Regions from separate parts of the Micromonospora sp. NPDC049201 genome, predicted to be linked through region 1. Evidence: riboswitches for the same ligand, from Rfam matches in the RefSeq annotation. Region 1 holds a riboswitch; the other holds the start of a gene.

Region 1 (9,140 bases):
GCGTCGCAGAGCAACGCGCCGTCCGGGTCGTCCGGTCCGACCGCGTGGCCGGCGGTGAGCAGCACCAGGCGGCGTACCCCGGTCACCGCCGCGGTCGGCAGCCCGGCGGCGGTGAGCAGCGCGTCGCCCAGGTCGGCGCTGGCCCGCTCGTTGGCGTCGCCGCCGGCCCGCGGGTCGTAGACCGCGTCGTGGCACCACGCCGCGAGCCGGACCAGGTCCGGGCGGCGGGCCCGATCGGCGTACGCGTCGACCACGTCGAGCACCGCCCGCAGGTGATCCTCCGTGTGGTGGTGTCGGTGCGGCTCCCGCCAGCCGGCCAGCAGCCGCGCCCCGGCCCGCGCCACGGCGTCCGGGTCGGTCGCGCCGGCCGCCCGGGCCGTCGCCCGCCACCGCGTCGTCAGCTCGTCCATCCGGTGCAGTCTGCCCCACTCCGTCGTCGGGGCGAGGATTCACCGGGGACGGGGCGGGTAGTACCCGCCATGGCCCAGGACCGACGACCGCCGTTCCTGCGGCGCTTGACGACGCGCGAAGCGCTGGGTGACCTCGACGGGCCACGGATCGCCGCCGCGATGGACGAGCTGCGCCACCGGAGCAAGGCCACGCTGCACGACCGGCTGCACCGGGTCCGGACCGCGTTCGGCCTGGCGTTGCAGGCGGGGCTCGCGGCCGGCCTGGCGTACCTGGTCTCGCACCGGCTGCTGCACAACCCGCAACCGGTGTTCGCCCCGATCTCCGCGGTGGGCACGCTCGCCGCCTCGGTGGGGCAGCGGTTCCGGCGTACCGTCGAGCTGATCATCGGGGTGGCGGTCGGCGTCCTCGTCGGCGACGTGCTGATCTACTTCCTCGGCACCGGTGCCTGGCAGCTCGCGCTGGTGGTGACCTCGGCGATCCTGCTGACCATCTTCGCCGGGGCGAGCGTGGCCATCGTGATCCAGGCGGCGGCCACCGCGGTGCTGATCGTGACGCTCAGCCCGTCCACCCAGAACCTGGAGTTCCCGCGCTTCGTCGACGCCTTCATCGGCGGCAGCATCGCGCTGCTGGTGACCGCCGTCCTGCTGCCGCTCAACCCGCTCCGGGTGATCAACCGGGCCGCCCGGCCGGCGCTGGACCTGCTGGCCGAGCAGCTCGACGTGTGCGCCGAGGCGCTGCGCAACCGGGACCGGGGCGCGGCCCAGCGGGCGCTGTTCCGGCTCCGGGAGAACAAGGAGGAGCTGGCCGCGCTCAGCGAGGCCATCGAGGGCGCGAAGGAGACCATCACCATCTCGCCGGCCCGCTGGCACCGGCGCAGCGAGCTGACCCACTACGCGGAGGCGGCCGAGCCGATCGACCGGGCGATGCGCAACAGCGGCACGCTGATCCGCCGCGCGGTCACCATGATCGAGGACGAGGAGTCGATCCCCGAGCCGATGCCCGACTCCGTCGCCCACCTCGCCGAGTCGGTACGCCTGCTCCGGCACGAGTTCGCCGTCGGCGAGGAGCCGGAACAGGCCCGGGAGCGGGTGCTGCGGGCGGTCAGCGAGGCCAGCCGGGCGTACGCCGAGGGGGTGGGCTTCTCCGGCAGCGTGGTGATCGCCCAGGTGCGGACCACCGCCAGCGACCTGATGGTGGCGTCCGGCATCGACCAGGAGGAGGCGAACCGCCTGGTCCGGCAGGCGTTCCACGGAAAGGACCAGCCCGCCGACGCGTCCCCCACCGCCCCGCCGGTCGGCTGACCCCCACCCGGGGTCAGCGGGGGCGGGCCAGGGCGGCCAGCGCGGTCAGCAGGGTGTCGATCTCGTGGGCGGTGGTGCCCAGGCCGAGGCTCGCGCGCAGCGCGGTGGGTGGCAGGTCGGTGCGGGCCGAGCGGGCGGCGGCCTCGGTCAGCAGGCGGCGGGTCAGCGGGTGGGCGCAGAACAGGCCGTCCCGCACGCCGATCCGGTGCCGGGCCGCCAGGTGCGCGGCCACCTCGGCGGAGTCCCGCCCGGCGACCACGAAGCTGACGATGCCCACCCGGGGCGCGTCCGGGCCGAACGTGCGCAGCTCCACCACGTCCGGCAGCGCGGCCAGGCCGGACCGCAGCCGGGACAGCAGCGCCTGCTCCCGGGCGTGCAGCGCGGTCCGGTCCGCCGCCGTGAACGCCGCGCAGACCGCCGCCAGCGCCACCGCGCCGAGCAGGTTCGGCGTGCCGCCCTCGTGCCGGGCCGGGCCGGTCACCCACCGCACGTCGTGGGTGGCCGCGCCTACGTGACCCGTGGCCCCGCCGCCGGCCAGGTACGGCGCGGCGGCGTCCAGCCAGTCCGCGCGCCCGACCAGCACGCCGGCGCCGAACGGGGCGTACAGCTTGTGGCCGGAGAGCGCCACGTAGTCCACGTCCGACGCGGCCACGTCGACCGGGGCGTGCGGGGCGAGCTGCGCGGCGTCGACCAGGATGCGCGCGCCGTACCGGTGGGCCACCCGGGCCAGCTCGGTGACCGGCCAGCACTCGCCGGTGACGTTGCTGGCGCCGGTCACCGCGACCAGCACCGGCCGGCCGGGCCGGGCGTCACGGGCCAGCTCGGCAAGCGCCAGGCTCAGCGACCGGACCGCGCCGGCCGGGCTGTCCGGCACCGGCAGCCGGACCGAGCCGCGTGGCCAGGGAAGCAGGTTCGCGTGGTGCTCCCCGCCGAACGTGACCACAGTGGTGCCGGCCGGCAGCGCCCGGGCCAGCAGGTTCACCGCGTCCGTGGTGTTCCGGGTGAAGATCACGTGGTCGGTGGGACGCGCGCCGACGAAGTCCGCCACGGTCTGCCGGGACCGCTCGTAGGCGAGCGTGCAGCGCCGGGACAGCGCGCCCGCGCCGCGGTGCACGCTCGCGTACCAGGGCAGCAGCTCGGCCACCGCGTCGGCCGCGGCCCGCGCGCACGGCGCGCTGGCGGCGTGGTCCAGGTTGATCTCTCCCGGTACGCCGAGCACGCCGAGCGGGTCCGGCCGGACCGGAACGGGCAGCGTGGGGAGGGCGGGTACGAGGGTGACGGTCATGGCGGAGCCTCCGGGTCACAGGGGACCCCGGGGTGCCGGGACGGGGTCCGCGCTTGCCCAGCACGCGACGCGGCGCTGGGCCCGGTCATCACCCGGGGCACCCCACCGCGAACTCGACGAGGGTTGCCGGCCAGCAAGCCGGGGCTTGACGCTGGCGCTCGTGACCTGCCCGGTAGCATAGCCGTCACGATGCGGCCGGACCAGTGGGGCGAGTGTGGCTACGCTGACCGCATGGCCGTCACCCCGCCCGGCGGAGCACCGCCGCCGCCCGCGCCCGCCGTCCCGCCGCCCGGGGCGTCGACGCCGCGCATGCCGCTGCGCCGGCTCGGCTGGCGGCGCTTCCTGGCGCTGGCCGCGGTGGTGCTGCTGATCGCGGCCGGCGCGCTGTTCATGGTCTTCACGCTGGGCGAGAGCCTGGGCGCGGACGCACTGCTGGTCGGCGTGATCGCGGCGATCCTGCCGGTGCCGGTGCTGGTGTCCTGCTTCCTCTGGCTCGACCGTTACGAACCCGAGCCGCTGAAATACCTGATCTTCTGCTTCGCCTGGGGCGCGTTCGTCTCCACCGCCATCTCGCTGCTGGTCAACGAGACCGGCGCGCGACTGTTCGAGGACCGCGGGTTGCCCGCCGCGCTGACCGCCGTGCTCGTCGCGCCGTTCATCGAGGAGCTGACCAAGGCGGCCGGCCCGATCCTGCTGCTGATCTTCCGGCGCCGGGAGATCTCCGGGATCACCGACGGGCTGGTCTACTGCGGGCTGTCCGCGGTCGGCTTCGCCATGGTCGAGAACATTCTCTACCTGGGCGGATACGGCTACCGCACCGGCGTGGAGGAGTACGGCCCGGCCACCGGGGCGCAGCAGGTGATCGCGATCTTCATCGTGCGGATCCTGCTCTTCGGCTTCGCCCACCCGCTGTTCACCTCGATGACCGGCGTCGGGCTGGGCGTCGCCGCGCGGACCGCCGACCGGCGGGTGCGGATCCTCGCCCCGCTCGCCGGCCTGCTGCTGGCCATGATGCTGCACGGCACCTGGAACCTGCTGCCGTCCCTGGCCCAGGCCACCGGGCAGCAGGTGATCGTGCTCTACGGCTACCTCGGCGTCATGGTGCCCATCTTCTTCGGCATGGTGGGGCTGGCCGTCTGGCTGCGGGCCTGGGAGGGCCGGCTCACCGAGCGCACGCTGCCCGACTACGTCCGGGCCGGTTGGCTCACCCCGCCCGAGGTGGCGGCGCTGGGCAGCCTGGGCCGGCGGCACGCGGCCCGCACCTGGGCCCGGCGGGTGGCCGGCGACGGCGGCGTGAAGGCGATGCGCGGCTACCAGTTCGCCGCGACCCGGCTGGCGCTGCTGCGCGACGGGATGCGCCGAGGGCTGGACCGCAAGCCCGCCGAGCGGGACCGGACGGCACGGGAGGAACGGGAGCTGCTGGACGCGATCGCCGCGTACCGGTCGTTCTTCGTCGGTCGTGATCCGCAGGCGCCGGTCGGGGTCTGGGACGGGCAGCGCTACCACCTGCGGTTCCCGGACGGGTCCCGGCGGGCCGTCGAGGCGCCGGACGAGCCGGTGGTGCCGATCCCGGTGGTGCTGGCCCCGCCGCCGCCCCCGGGCTACGGCCCGCACGCCTGGCACCCGCACGGCTGAGCCGCACGGTCGGGGTCAGGCCATGAGGCCGGTGAGGAAGTCGCCGAGCCCCTGGGCGATGGCCATCAGCGCGGCCCCGATCCCCCGGAACAGCTGCGCCGCGCCGTCCGGCCGGAACGCCATGAAGTAGATCAGGAACGCGAGGAACCCCCAGGCGAGAATCCTCTTGATCACGATCGGCATGGTCCCTCCCCAGGGCGCACTGAGGTGCCTGGGCTTCCCGCCGGGCAGCGCCGCAAACGGCGCCGGGGGAGGGGCGGCGGACTAGAGGTAGAGCCCGGTGGAGCCGGTCGCGCTGTCCTCCACCCGTTCCGCCGCCACCGCGTGCACGTCGCGCTCGCGCAGCAGCACGTACGCCCGGCCGTGCAGCTCGACCTCGGAGCGGTCGTCCGGGTCGAAGAGCACCCGGTCCCCGGACACGATCGAGCGCACGTGCGGCCCCACGCCGACCGCCGTGGCCCAGGCGAGCCGCTTGCCGACCGCCGCGGTCGCCGGGATCACGATGCCGGCGGTGGAGCGGCGTTCCCCCTCACTACCCTCGGTACGCACCAGCACGCGATCGTGCAGCAGGCGGATGGGCAGCCCGGCGTCGAGACTCTGGTCGGCGGTCACACGCCAGACGCTACCGCGTGCCGAGCGGCGGCTTCCGTCGTGGTTGCCGGGAGCGGCGGCGGGGCAATGTGTGGCGGGAGCGCCCTAGGGTGGGGCGGTCGGACGTATCCTGTCCCCCCCTGTGACATGGGTGGGTCAACTGTGCGGGAGGTGCGCTTGAGCCGCTTCGAGCGGATGCGCGGACGGCTCCGCCGCGCGTACGAGACAGGCCGTGAGTCGGCCCGGTCCCGCCGGTACGAGGACGACCCGACGCCGGCGGACGCGGGCGTGGCGTCGCCGACCTCGCCGGGTCCGGTGGCGTCGCCGTCGGCGGCCGTGGTGGGTGCCCCGCCGCCGGCCGCGATGCACTCCTCGACGGTCAGCCGGGACGACACCGAGGTGCCGCACGCGCTGCGCATCGCCGCCGCCTGGTGCTGGCGGCTGATCGTGATCGGCATCGTCACCTGGGCACTCCTCAAGATCGTCGGCACGATCAGCATCGTGATCATCCCGTTGACCGTCGCGCTGCTGCTCTCGGCGCTGCTCGCCCCGGCGGTCGGCTGGTTGCTGAAGGCCCGGTTCCCCCGTTCGCTGGCGACCGGCGTGGTGCTGGTCGGCGGCCTGGCGGCGGTGATTGGCACGCTCACGCTCGTGGTCAACGAGTTCATCCAGGGTGTGCCGGAGCTGAGCGAGAAGTCCTCGCAGGGCGTCCGGCAGATCCAGGACTGGCTCAAGACCGGGCCGCTGCACCTGTCCGACAGCCAGCTCGACCGCTACATCAACGAGGCGCAGGCCTGGATCAACGGCAACACCGAACGGTTCACCAGCGGCGCGCTCAGCACCGCCGCGACGCTCGCCGAGGTGCTCACCGGCACCGTCCTGGTGCTCTTCGCGACGTTCTTCTTCCTGCGCGACGGCAACAACATCTGGCGGTTCCTGGTCCGGCTGCTGCCGGTGGCCGCGCGCTGGAAGGTCGACGACGCCGGGCGCGCGTCCTGGGCGACGCTCGGCGCGTACGTGCGGGCCACCGTGCTTGTCGCGTTCATCGACGCCGTGGGCATCGGCATCTTCCTGGTCATCTTCGACATCCCGTTCGCGTTCCCGCTGGCCGCGCTGGTCTTCCTGGGCGCGTTCATCCCGATCGTCGGCGCGTTCCTGTCCGGCGTGGTGGCCGTGCTGGTCGCGCTGGTCGACAGCGGCCCGGTGACCGCCCTGATCATCCTGGGCGTGGTGGTCGGCGTGCAGCAGATCGAGGGCCACGTGCTCCAGCCGCTGATCATGGGCCGCGCGGTGGCCATCCACCCGCTCGCCGTGATCATCGGCATCGCCGCCGGGGTGGTGCTGGCCGGCATCGCCGGCGCGCTGGTCTCGGTGCCGCTGATCGCCGTGCTCAACACCGCGGTCCGCCGGCTCGCCGCGCGTACCGTGCCGGACACCCCGCCGGACGCCGTGGTGGTCGCCTCCCAGGCGCCCTGACCCGGCCCGATCCGCCGACGCCCGCGTCACCCCGCCCGGGGAGGCGCGGGCGTCAGCTCTTGGCCAGCCGTTCCAGCGCGCCCCGGGCCACCTCGGGCCGGGTCGTGTACCAGAACGGGGGCAGCGAGCGGCGCAGGAACGGGCCGTAGCCGCGTGCCGTCTCCAGCCGGGAGTCGAGCACCGCCACCACACCCCGGTCGCCGGTGGCCCGGATCAGCCGACCCACGCCCTGCGCCAGCCGGACCGCCGCGATCGGCACGCTGACCGCCGCGAACCCGGAGCCGCCGCCCGCGTCCACCGCCGCCGCCCGGGCCGCGGCGAGCGGCTCGTCGGGCCGGGGGAACGGCAGCCTGTCGATCACCACGAGCTGGCAGGCGTCGCCCGGCACATCCACCCCCTGCCAGAGCGACATCACCCCGAACAGGCAGCTCTCCCGCTCCTGCCGGAAGCGGCGGACCAGCAGCGGCAACGCCTCCTCGCCCTGGAGCAGCACGGGCAGGTCGGTCCGCGCGCGCAGCAGCTCCGCCGCCTGCTGCGCGGCCCGCCGGGAGGAGAAGAGCCCGAGGGTACGCCCACCGAGCGCGCCGACCAGCGCCAGCAGTTCCTCGCCGGCCGCCGTGGGCAGCCCGGAGACGCTGGGGCGGGGCAGGTGCGCGGCCACGTAGAGGATGCCCTGCCGGGCGTAGTCGAACGGCGAGCCGACGTCGAGCGACCGCCAGCCCGGACCCTCGGTGGCCGGCACGGTGCCGATCGCCGCCCGGCTGCCCTCGGTGCTCGCCACCGGCGCCGGGTCGGTGCCGCGGCCGGCGGCGGCAGCGGTGGCCGCCGCGGCGGCGGCCGGCGAGGGCGGGGCGGGTGGCGGCGCGTCCAGCCCGAGCGCCCGGGCCACCGTGTCGAAGCGCCCGCCCAGCGCCAGCGTGGCCGAGGTGGCGACCACGGTGCGTTCGTCGTAGAGGTGGGTGGCGAGCGTGCCGGCCACCGACAGCGGCGCCACCACAAGTGCCCGGCGGCTGCCGTTCTCCGGCTTCTCCACCCAGGCCACGTCGTGGTCGCCCTCCTCCAGCAACCGCTGGGCGGTGGTGGACAGCTCGTCCAGCACCGCCTTGGCCTGCTGTTTGCGGACCGGGTCGGGGTCGTCGGCCTTCACGTCGCCGATCGCCTCCAGCGCGGCCCGGGTCGCCGAGTCGAGCAACGTGCACGCCTCGCGCAGCGCGGGCGGCAGGCCGGCGGTGAGCCGACCGGCGGGCGCCTCGGCCAGCCCCACGGCCAGCGCGTCGCCGGCCTCGGTGAGCCGGTCGGCGTGGTCGGGGCGCAGCAGCGGCCGGGCGCGGCGGGTGGACCTGTCGATCAGCTCCGGCACCAGCTCGGCCTGGGCCGCCGAGGAGACCCGGTCGGCCAGCTCGTGCGCCTCGTCCACCACGAGCAGGCGGTGCGGGGGCACGATGTGCCGTCCGGCGAGCATGTCCACGGCGAGCAGGCTGTGGTTGGTCACCACCAGGTCGGCCTCCCGGGCGCGGGCCCGCGACGCCTCCGCGAAGCACTCCTGCCCGAACGGGCAGCGGCTCGCGCCGACACACTCCCGGGCCGGCATCGAGACGCTGCGCCAGACCTGGTCGTCGACGCCCGGATCCAGCTCGTCGCGGTCGCCGGTGGCGGTCTCCTCCGCCCAGTCGCGCAGCCGCTGCACCTGCTTGCCCAGCCGGCCCGCCTCGCCGAGCCACTTCGTGCCGCCGGGCCGGGGCGCGTCGAACAGCGCGTCCTCCGGCTCGTCCTCGACGGAGCTGTCCAACCGGGCCAGGCAGAGATAGTGGTGCCGGCCCTTCAGCACGGCGAACGTGGGTCGACGGCCGAGCACCGGCTCGACCGCGTCGGCCAGCCGGGGCAGGTCGTGGTCGACGAGCTGGGACTGCAACGCCAGCGTGGCGGTGGAGACCACCACCGGGCCGTCCACGGTCAGCGCCGGCGTCAGGTAGGCCAGGGACTTGCCGGTGCCGGTGCCGGCCTGCACCAGCAGGTGCTCGCCGGAGGCGATGCTGCGCTCGATCGCCTCGGCCATGAGCTGCTGGCCGGGCCGGGTCGCGCCGCCCGGGACCGCGCCGACCGCGGCGGCCAGCAGCTCCGTGCCGCTCGCGCGGCCACTCCGGCGCTTCTTCGGGACGGGGGTGGCGGTGCGGGACGGGCTCACCGTGCGACCGTACCCGCCGGCACCGACGCCGGTCCGGCCGCTCCGGCGGCGTGGCGCGGTGCCGGGTCGCGTCCGGTTACCTGCCGATCGCGTGGCGTGGCCGGAATCGGTTAGGGTGCCAGGCATGCCGAGCGATGTGGTCCGCGTGATCTACCGCAAGTACGACGGCAGCGCCCACCGCGACTACCCGGCCCGTCGGCTCGCCGAGGACGACCTCGGCATCTGGCTCGGCGTACCGGCCGGCACCGAGTCGGTC
Region 2 (9,140 bases), on a different contig from region 1:
GTTCGTCGGGGAGGGCCGCTTCCCGTGGCACCCGGGTCGCCGGGCCCGGGTGGTCGAGGTGCGCCAGATCGGCGACGTGGTGCTGACGCGCTACGCGCTCTCCGACCGCTGCCGGGCCTGACCAACGCCGCTCCGGTTCGCTCTTGTGCAAGCTCACGGTCGAGATTAGTTTGTTGCTCATCCATACGAATGCATCCCTCCCGAAGGGGTATCGATGAGCGTGCACCACCCCGATCCGGGCGCCTCCCGTCGCCGTTTCCTCGGCCTGGTCGGCCTCGGCGTGGCCGCCACCGCCGGCGGCCCGCTGCTCGCCGGATGCTCCGAGAAGCCCGCCGGCTCCGGCGCCTCCCAGCAGCTCGACGCCGTCTCCGGCCTGCTGCCGACGCGAAAGGACCTGCCCGGCGCCGTCAAGCCCGACATCGTCGGCACCCGCCCGGTGCCCGACGGCTACACCAGCTACCCGGCGACGCTGGTCGACGCCATCACCGACAAACCCGGCACCAGCGGCAAGCAGATCACCGCGATGACGCCCGCCTGGGGGCCGGCGCCGCCCGGCATCGCGCAGAGCGCCTACCTCCAGGCCGTCAACGCCGAGCTGGGCACGCCTGTCAACTTCACCATCCAGGACGGCGTCACCTACGCCGACAAGCTCAACGCCATGCTCAGCGCCCGCGACGTGCCGGAGCTGCTCTGCGTGCCGAGCTGGGAGGTGGAGAAGATCCCGCGCTTCGCCGAGGCGATCAAGGCGCTCTTCGAGGACCTCACCGACCACCTCCGGGGCGACGCCGCGAACGCGTACCCGATGCTGGCCAGCTTCCCGACCGGCGCCTGGCGCCAGGCGGTGTGGAACGAGCGGCTGATGTCCGTGCCCAATCCCACGGACGGGCCGTTCCCCTGGGCGCTGTTCGCCCGCAAGGACCTCCTTGACGCGCGCGGCCTGGGGGTGCCGACCAACCTCGACGAACTGCTGACCGCGGCCCGGCAGGTCACCGACCCGGCGCGCAAGGTGTGGGCGTTCGACGACGTCTTCGCCATGATCCAGATGTTCCACCGGGTGCCCGGCGCCAACCAGGGGTGGCGGCTGCGCTCCGACGGGACGCCGGAGTTCAAGTACGAGACGCCGGAGTTCCGCCAGGCGCTCGAGGTGATGGCCAAGATCTACAAGGACGGCCTGGTCCACCCGGACATCGTGGCCAGCCGCGGCGCGGACGCGAAGCAGTTGTTCGCCAAGAACGGCGCCATCGTGTTCAAGCAGGACGGCATCGGCTTCTGGCAGGGCGCCCAGGCCGAGCACCAGAAGACCAACCCGACGTTGAACATCCAGCCGGTGCCGATCTTCTCCGCCACCGGCGGCGACCCGTTGGTCTGGGGCGAGGACAAGCCGATCTCGTTCACCTTCGTCAGGAAGGGCCTCGGCAAGGACCGGGTCCAGGAACTGCTGCGCGTCATCAACTGGTGCTCCGCGCCGCTGGGCAGCCAGGAGGCCCAGCTCCGGGACTTCGGTGTCGAGGGCAAGCACCACACCACGTCGCCGAACGGGCCGGTCAAGACCGACCTGGCGTTCAAGGAGATCGCCAACCAGTATTTCTTCATCAGCGGTCGTAACCCCACCATCGGGCCGTACCCGGACACCCCCCGCTACGTGCCGGACGTGCTGAACTACTCCAACCAGATGGTCAAGTTCCTGGAGAAGAACCCCTGGGCCGGGGTGAAGCTGGAGATGCCGGCCGCCTACAAGGCCAACCAGGTGCCGACCGAGGACAAGTTCACCGACGTCCTGCGCGGCCGGCGTCCACTGAGCGACGCGGACGCCATCGTCGCCGAGTGGAAGGCCAACGGCGGGGAGGAAGCCCGCAAGCTGCTCGCCGACTCGCTGCCCAAGGCGGCCAAGTGAGCGAGCCGGCCGTCGCGGTCGGGCCCGAGCGGGTCCGACCCGACGAGCCGGCCCCACCGGCCCGCCGCCGACCGCCCCGCCGTCGCCGGGTGCCGCTGCGCAGCCGGCTGCGCCGCGACTGGCAGTTGCTGGCCATGGTGGCGCCCGGCTTCCTGGTGCTGCTGGTCTTCAGCTACCTGCCGATCGCCGGCAACGTCATCGCGTTCCAGGACTACAACCCGTACCTGGGCGACAATCCCTGGCAGGCGTTCACGCACAGCAACTGGATCGGCTTCGGCCAGTTCCAGCTCCTCTTCGACGACCCGGCGTTCTGGGACGCGTTCCGCAACACGCTCGCCATCACCGCGTTCCAGCTCGTGTTCTTCTTCCCGCTGCCGATCCTGCTCGCGGTGATGCTGCACAACCTGCTCTCCAGCCGGCTGCGCGGTCTCGTCCAGACCATCGTCTACCTGCCGCACTTCTTCAGTTGGGTGCTGGTGATCAGCTTCTTCGTCGCCATGCTCGGCGGCGCGGGGCTGCTGGCCCAGACCATGCGCGACGCCGGCATGCAGCCGTGGAACGTGATGACCAACCCGGACACGTTCATCGTCCTGGTCACCGCCGAAGCGGTCTGGAAGGACGTGGGCTGGGGCACCATCGTGTTCCTCGCCGCGCTGTCCACCATCGACCAGAGCCTCTACGAGGCCGCCGCGGCGGACGGCGCCGGCCGGTGGCGGCGACTCTGGCACATCACGCTGCCCGGCCTGCGTCCGGTGATCGTGCTGCTGCTGATCCTGCGCCTCGGTGACGCGCTCTCGGTCGGCTTCGAACAGTTCCTGCTGCAACGCGACGCGGTCGGCCGGCAGGCCGCCGAGGTGCTCGACACCTTCGTCTACCACTTCTCCATCGCCACCGGGAACTACGGCTACGGCGCGGCGGCCGGCCTGTTCAAGGCCGTCGTCGGCCTGGTGCTGATCCTGGCCGCGAACCGGGTGGCGCACCTGCTCGGCGAACGAGGGATCTACTCGAAGTCATGACCGTGATCATCCGACGGCCGCCGCGCGCGCGGCCCCACCGCCCGGTGTGGGAGGAACCCCCCACCCGCGTCGGTCAGGCGCTCAAGGCCACCCTGCTCACCCTGCTGGTGCTCGGCGTCCTCTTCCCGCTCTGGGTGGTGCTGGTGACCAGCCTCTCGTCGCGCCGGACGATCGCCGACGCGGGCGGCCTGGTGGTGGTGCCGAAGGGCATCGACACCTCGGCCTACGCCACCATCTTCGCCGGCGGCGCGGTCACCCGGGCGCTGTGGATCAGCACGCTGGTCACCGTCTGCGGCACCGCGATCGCGCTGACCGTCACCGTGCTGGCCGCGTACGGGTTGTCCCGGCCGGGCACGGTGGGGCACCGCTGGCTGCTGGCGTACTTCCTGATCCCGTTCCTGGTCTACCCCCCGCTCGTGCCCCGCTACCTGGTGGTCACCGGGCTCGGGCTCAAGGACACCATCTGGGCGCTGGTGCTGCCGTCCGCGATCAGCGTGTTCAACCTGGTGGTGGTGCGCGGCTTCTTCCAGGGCATCCCGCAGGAACTGCTGGACAGCGCGCGCATCGACGGTGCCAGCGACTTCCGGACGCTGGGCCGCATCGTGCTGCCGTTGTCCCGCGCGGTGATCGCCGTGGTCGGTCTCTTCTACGCGGTCAGCTACTGGAACGTCTGGTTCGACGCGCTGCTGTTCATCGACCGCAACGACATGTACCCGATCCAGCGGGTGTTGCAGAGCTACCTGTTGGCCGGGCAGGCGCCGCACACCTCCGGCGCGGCCAGCGGGGTGACCATGCCGCCGACCGAGGCGATCAAGATGGCGGTGGTGGTGCTGACCGTCGCGCCGATCGTCGCGGTCTACCCGTTCATCCAGCGGCACTTCATCAAGGGGGTGCTGATCGGGGCCGTCAAGGGCTGATCAGAGCACCTGGGACAGGAACCGCCGCAACCGGGGGTGTTCGGGGGCCTCGAACACGGCGGCCGGCGGCCCGGCCTCCAACACCCTGCCGGCGTCCATGAACGCGACCGTGTCGGCGACGGTGCGGGCGAAGCCCATCTCGTGCGTGACCACCACCATGGTCATGCCGGCGGCGGCGAGGTCGGCCATCACCGCGAGCACGCCCTTGACCAGCTCCGGGTCCAGCGCCGAGGTGGCCTCGTCGAAGAGCATCACCTGCGGGCGCAGCGCGAGCGCGCGGGCGATGGCGACGCGTTGCTGCTGGCCGCCGGAGAGCTGCGCCGGCCGGGCGTCGGCCTTCGCGGCGAGCCCGACCAGGTCGAGCTGGGCGCGGGCCACCGCCTCCGCCTCGTCCCGGTCGAGCTCCTTCAGCTTCCGCAGCGCGAGCGTGACGTTGCGCAGCACGCTCAGGTGCGGGAACAGGTTGAACTGCTGGAACACCATGCCGACGCGTTGCCGCAGCGCGTCCGGGTCGTCGTGCAGCACGCTGCGCCCGTCCAACAGCACGTCGCCCCGGTCCGGCTCGATCAGCCGGTTGATCGTGCGCAGCAGCGTGGACTTTCCGGAGCCGGACGGTCCGATCACGCAGGCGGTGCCGCCCCGGGCCACGTCCAGGTCCGCGCCGCGCAGCACCCGGTGCGCGCCGAACGCCAGGTGCACGTCGCGGACGGCGAGGCTGACCGAGGTGGCGGTGCCGGTGGTCATCGCGGGTCCCTTCCGGTCGGGGTGACGCCGGCCGGCGTCAGGTCGGTGTCGGGCTCGGGTGGCGGGGCGGCCGGGCGGCCCTGGCGCAGCCGCCGGTCCAGCCAGTTGACCGCGTGCGTCAGCGGCACGGTCAGCAGTAGGTAGCACAGGCCGGCCAGCAGCAGCGCGGACTGGTTGCCGGTGTTCGCCGCGTAGTCCTGGCCGATCCGGAACAGCTCCCGCTGACTGGCCAGCAGGCCGAGGAAGTAGACCAGGCTGGAGTCCTTGATCAACGCGATGAGCTGGTTGACCCAGGCGGGCAGCACCCGGCGTACGCCCTGCGGGATGATCACCAGCCGCATCGACTCGGCCCAGGAGAAGCCGAGCGCCCGGGCGCCCTCCAACTGGGCGGCCTCCACGCTCAGGATGCCGGCCCGGAAGATCTCGCCGAGGTAGGCGGCGGCGATGAGCGACAGCGCCAGCACGCCCAGCGGGTAGGGGTTCGGCCCCCAGACCTCCATGCCCAGCGGCGCCAGGCCGACGCCGATGAGCAGGATGGTGGCCGCGGCCGGCAGGCCGCGGAACACGTCGGTGTAGACCCGGGCCGGCCACCGCAACCAGCGGGTACGCGAGATGCCGGCGACGGCCAGCAGCATGCCCAGCACCGAGCCGAGCAGGGCGGCGGAGGCGGCCAGGATCAGCGTGTTCGGCAGCCCGACGGTCAGCATCTCGGGCAGCGCCTCGCGCATCGACCCCCAGTCGAAGAACGTCTCCCAGAGGGTGCTCAGTGGATCCATGTCCGCTCCGTCCGTCCCGCTCGTGCCCGGTTACCGGTTCGCAGAGGCCACCGACGGCGACGGCACGGCGACCGATCCGCTGCCGGGGGTGAAGTCGGCCGGGATCGGCCGGCCCGGGTAGTACCGCTCCTGGAGGCGGCTCCAGGTGCCGTCGGCGATCACCTGGTCGAGGCCCTTGTCCAACGCCTCGCGCAGCCTGTCGTTGCCCTTCGCCACCGCGTACGCCGTCGGCGCGGGGCTGAGCTGCTTCGCCGCGACCTTGATCTTGCCGGTGCTGTCGGCCGCGGACTTGTCGCCGATCTCGGCCGGTGCGATCCAGGCGTCGGCGGTGCCGGCCTTGAGCTGGTTGACCGCGCCGTTGTAGTCGGGCACCCGCACCGGGTTCAGCTTCTCCCTCGTGGCGAAGTCGTCCTGCACGGTGCCCTGGACCACCACCACGCGCTTGCCGGCGAGCTGGTCGAAGCCGGTGATCGCGGAGCCGGCCGGCACGTCCAGGCCGAAGTAGCCGAAGTCGTAGCCGTTGCCGAAGTCGACGGTCTTCTTCCGCGCCTCGGTGACCGTGATCGAGGAGCTGCCCACGTCGAACTTGCGGTTGTCGACCTGGGCGAGCAGCGCGGAGAAGTCGGTGCCGACGAACTCCACCCTCAGACCGACCTTGCCGGCGACGGCCCGCAGCAGGTCGTTGTCGAAGCCGGTGAACTCGCCGTCCTTGAGGAAGACGTTCGGCGGGGCGTCGGTGAGCGTGCCGGCCCGGATCACGCCGGGTTGCAGCAGGCCGTACGGGTTGTCGGCCGCGTCGCCGGCCGATCCGCCGCAGGCGGTCAGCGCGGTGGCGGCGAGCACGGCGGCGGCGCCGAGCGCGGCGACGCGGGTCAGGGCGGTACGGATACGCACGATGTCTCTCCAGAGTGGACGGACACGCGGGACGCGTGCCGGTGCCGGCGCCGCCGGGCACGGCGGAGCCGGAAGGGTGGATCGGGGAAGGGTGGAGCGGTCGCTCAGCGCGCGTCGCGACAGCGGTCGCTGCACACCCGCATCAGGTCGACGTGGCGACGCCTGACCAGCGCGAGGCCGACCCGGATGGGGGGTGGTGCGAACATGGGTCTCCCTGGTCCGTCGGTGCTGACCTGGGTGCCAGGCCACGCTTGCGCCGGCTGCGGCCGGCGCCTGGTCCTCACCCGGAGCACCCCACCGTGGCGGAGGGTTGCCGGCCAGCGAGCCGGGGCTTGACGCTGGCGCTCATGACCTGCCGAAAGGCTAGCAGCACCGGTGCGCCGGTCGTCCAGCCGTTATGACCACCCTCACGGCCGTGCCTTACCGGGCGGCTCCGGCCGCCGGGACGCAGAATGGCCGGATGACCTCCCCGCGGGTGACCCTCGACGATCTCGGCGCCTGGCTGATCAAGGGCAACGCGGAGCAGACGGACCTGGCCGCCCGCTTCGCCGCCGATCCGCGGGTGGCCGGCTGGTGCGTGCGTCCCGGCTACCGGATCCGCCTGATGCGCGCCGGTCAGCCGGTGGTGTTCTGGGCCAGCGGCAGCCGGGGCCGACTCCGGTACGGCGTGTGGGGCCTGGGCCGGGTGGCCGGCGACCCGCGGCCGGGGGAGCCGGGCGGGCCGTGGACGCTGCCGCTGGACCTGACCGTCCTCGACGAGCCGCTGCGGGTGCGCCGTGCCGTGCTGCGCGCCGACCCCCGGCTGGCCGGCGCGGAGGTCTTCCGGCAGCCGCAGGCGGCGAACCCGTCCTACCTGACCGTCGCGCAGTTCGCCGCCGTGCGGGAGTACCTGCCGGACTAGCTCTTGCTATGCAACAAAGTGCATAGCAAGATGGCCGGCATGTCGCTGGAGCACGCCATCCTCGTCTCGCTGCTGGAGCAACCCGCCTCCGGCTACGAGCTGGCGCGTCGCTTCGACCGCTCGATCGGGCGCTTCTGGACCGCCACGCACCAGCAGATCTACCGGGTCCTCAAGCAGCTCGCCGAGGACGACCGGATCACCGGTGAGGAGATCGGTCAGGAGAGCCTGCCGGACAAGAAGCTCTGGTCGGTCACCCCGACCGGCCGGGCCGCGCTGGTCGGCTGGCTGCACGCCCCGGTGCGGCCGGAGGCGGTCCGGCACGAACTGGCCGTCAAGATCCGGGGCGCCGCGTTCGACGACGCGGCCGGGCGCGCGCTCCTGGTCGCCGAGGTCGAGCGCTACCGCGCCGACCACCAGACCGTCCTCGCCGGCTACCTGGCCGGCGAGCGCCGCGACTTCGGCTCCGCCGCACCCGACGCCCGGGCGGCGTTGCAGCACGTGGTGCTGCGCGGCGGCATCGCGTACGAGCGGATGGTGCTGGCCTGGCTGGACGACGTCCTGGCCACCCTCCGCGACCTCGACCCGGAAAGGCCCCCCGCGTGAGCGACCCGCTGCTGTTCCACCCGCACCACTACGCCCCCGCCGACCTCGACGAGACCTCGCGGCGGCTGCTGCGCGCCACCATCGACTGGTTCGAGACCCGGGGCAAGCGCGCCCTGGTCGACAGCTACCACGCCCGCGAGTGGTACGCCGACTTCCTCGACTTCGCCGCCCGGGAACGCCTCTTCGCCACGTTCCTCACCCCGTCCGCCGACGGCGGCGGCGACGCCGACAAGCGCTGGGACACCGCCCGCAACGCCGCGCTCAGCGAGATCCTCGGCTTCTACGGGCTCGGCTACTGGTACACCTGGCAGGTCACCGTGCTCGGCCTCGGGCCGGTGTGGCAGAGCGGCAACGCCGCCGCCCGGGCCCGCGCCGCCGAGCTGCTCGACCAGGGGCACGTGATGGCCTTCGGCCTCTCCGAGCGTCCGCACGGCGCCGACATCTACGCCACCGACATGCTGCTCACCCCCGACGGCGCGGGTGGTTTCCGGGCCACCGGCGGCAAGTACTACATCGGCAACGGCAACGTCGCCGGGCTGGTCTCGGTCTTCGGCCGGCGCGCCGACGTCGAGGGCCCCGAGGGGTACGTGTTCTTCGCCGCCGACAGCCGGCACCCGGCGTACCGGCTGGTCCGCAACGTGGTCGCCGCCCAGATGTACGTCTCCGAGTTCCGGCTGGAGGACTACCCGGTGCGCGCCGAGGACGTGCTGCACACCGGGCCGGCCGCGTTCGACGCCGCGCTGAACACGGTCAACGTCGGCAAGTTCAACCTCTGCACCGCGTCCGTCGGCATCTGCGAGCACGCCATGTACGAGGCGGTCAGCCACGCCCACGGCCGGGTGCTGTACGGCCGGCGGGTCACCGACTTCCCGCACGTGCGCCGCGAGCTGACCGACGCGTACGCCCGGCTGGTGGCGATGAAGCTGTTCAGCGACCGGGCGGTCGACTACTTCCGCTCGGCCGGCCCGGACGACCGCCGCTACCTGTTGTTCAACCCGATGACCAAGATGAAGGTCACCACCGAGGGCGAGAAGGTGATCGACCTGCTCTGGGACGTCATCGCCGCCAAGGGCTTCGAGGCCGACACCTACTTCGACAAGGCCGCCAAGGACATCCGTGGCCTGCCGAAGCTGGAGGGCACCGTCCACGTCAACCTGGCGCTGATCCTCAAGTTCATGCCGAACTACCTGTTCCGGCCCACCGACCACCCGGCGGTGCCGACCCGGCGGGACGCGGCCGACGACGCGTTCCTGTTCCGGCAGGGCCCGGCGCGCGGCCTCGGCGCGATCCGGTTCCACGACTGGCGCGCCGCCTACGACGCGCACGCCCACCTGCCCAACGTGGCCCGGTTCCGGGAACAGGCCGACGGGCTGGTCACGCTGCTCGCCGCGCACG

What was found. A riboswitch is a leader RNA that binds a small molecule or an ion and turns the genes downstream of it on or off. The one in region 1 is predicted to bind S-adenosylmethionine.
Region 2: it holds a riboswitch for S-adenosylmethionine, as region 1 does, so the genes downstream of both, ACZ6O5_RS02040 (ABC transporter substrate-binding protein) here and ACZ6O5_RS05805 (aminotransferase class V-fold PLP-dependent enzyme) in region 1, are expected to answer to the same signal.

Annotation. Positions count from the first base shown of each region.
Region 1 is NZ_JBVJHM010000002.1:417,341-426,480, reverse strand. Features, by position in the region: gene ACZ6O5_RS05815 (HD domain-containing protein) at 1-410, opposite strand, end outside; gene ACZ6O5_RS05810 (FUSC family protein) at 480-1,712, shown strand; gene ACZ6O5_RS05805 (aminotransferase class V-fold PLP-dependent enzyme) at 1,726-2,997, opposite strand; SAM riboswitch class IV at 3,042-3,163, opposite strand; gene ACZ6O5_RS05800 (PrsW family intramembrane metalloprotease) at 3,187-4,632, shown strand; gene ACZ6O5_RS05795 (hypothetical protein) at 4,648-4,815, opposite strand; gene ACZ6O5_RS05790 (GroES family chaperonin) at 4,897-5,244, opposite strand; gene ACZ6O5_RS05785 (AI-2E family transporter) at 5,371-6,699, shown strand; gene ACZ6O5_RS05780 (ATP-dependent DNA helicase) at 6,752-8,884, opposite strand; gene ACZ6O5_RS05775 (DUF402 domain-containing protein) at 9,009-9,140, shown strand, end outside.
Region 2 is NZ_JBVJHM010000001.1:518,136-527,275, forward strand. Features, by position in the region: gene ACZ6O5_RS02010 (RibD family protein) at 1-121, shown strand, start outside; gene ACZ6O5_RS02015 (extracellular solute-binding protein) at 215-1,894, shown strand; gene ACZ6O5_RS02020 (ABC transporter permease) at 1,891-2,910, shown strand; gene ACZ6O5_RS02025 (carbohydrate ABC transporter permease) at 2,907-3,827, shown strand; gene ACZ6O5_RS02030 (amino acid ABC transporter ATP-binding protein) at 3,828-4,571, opposite strand; gene ACZ6O5_RS02035 (amino acid ABC transporter permease) at 4,568-5,347, opposite strand; gene ACZ6O5_RS02040 (ABC transporter substrate-binding protein) at 5,378-6,241, opposite strand; SAM riboswitch class IV at 6,484-6,594, opposite strand; gene ACZ6O5_RS02045 (EVE domain-containing protein) at 6,702-7,142, shown strand; gene ACZ6O5_RS02050 (PadR family transcriptional regulator) at 7,182-7,745, shown strand; gene ACZ6O5_RS02055 (acyl-CoA dehydrogenase family protein) at 7,742-9,140, shown strand, end outside.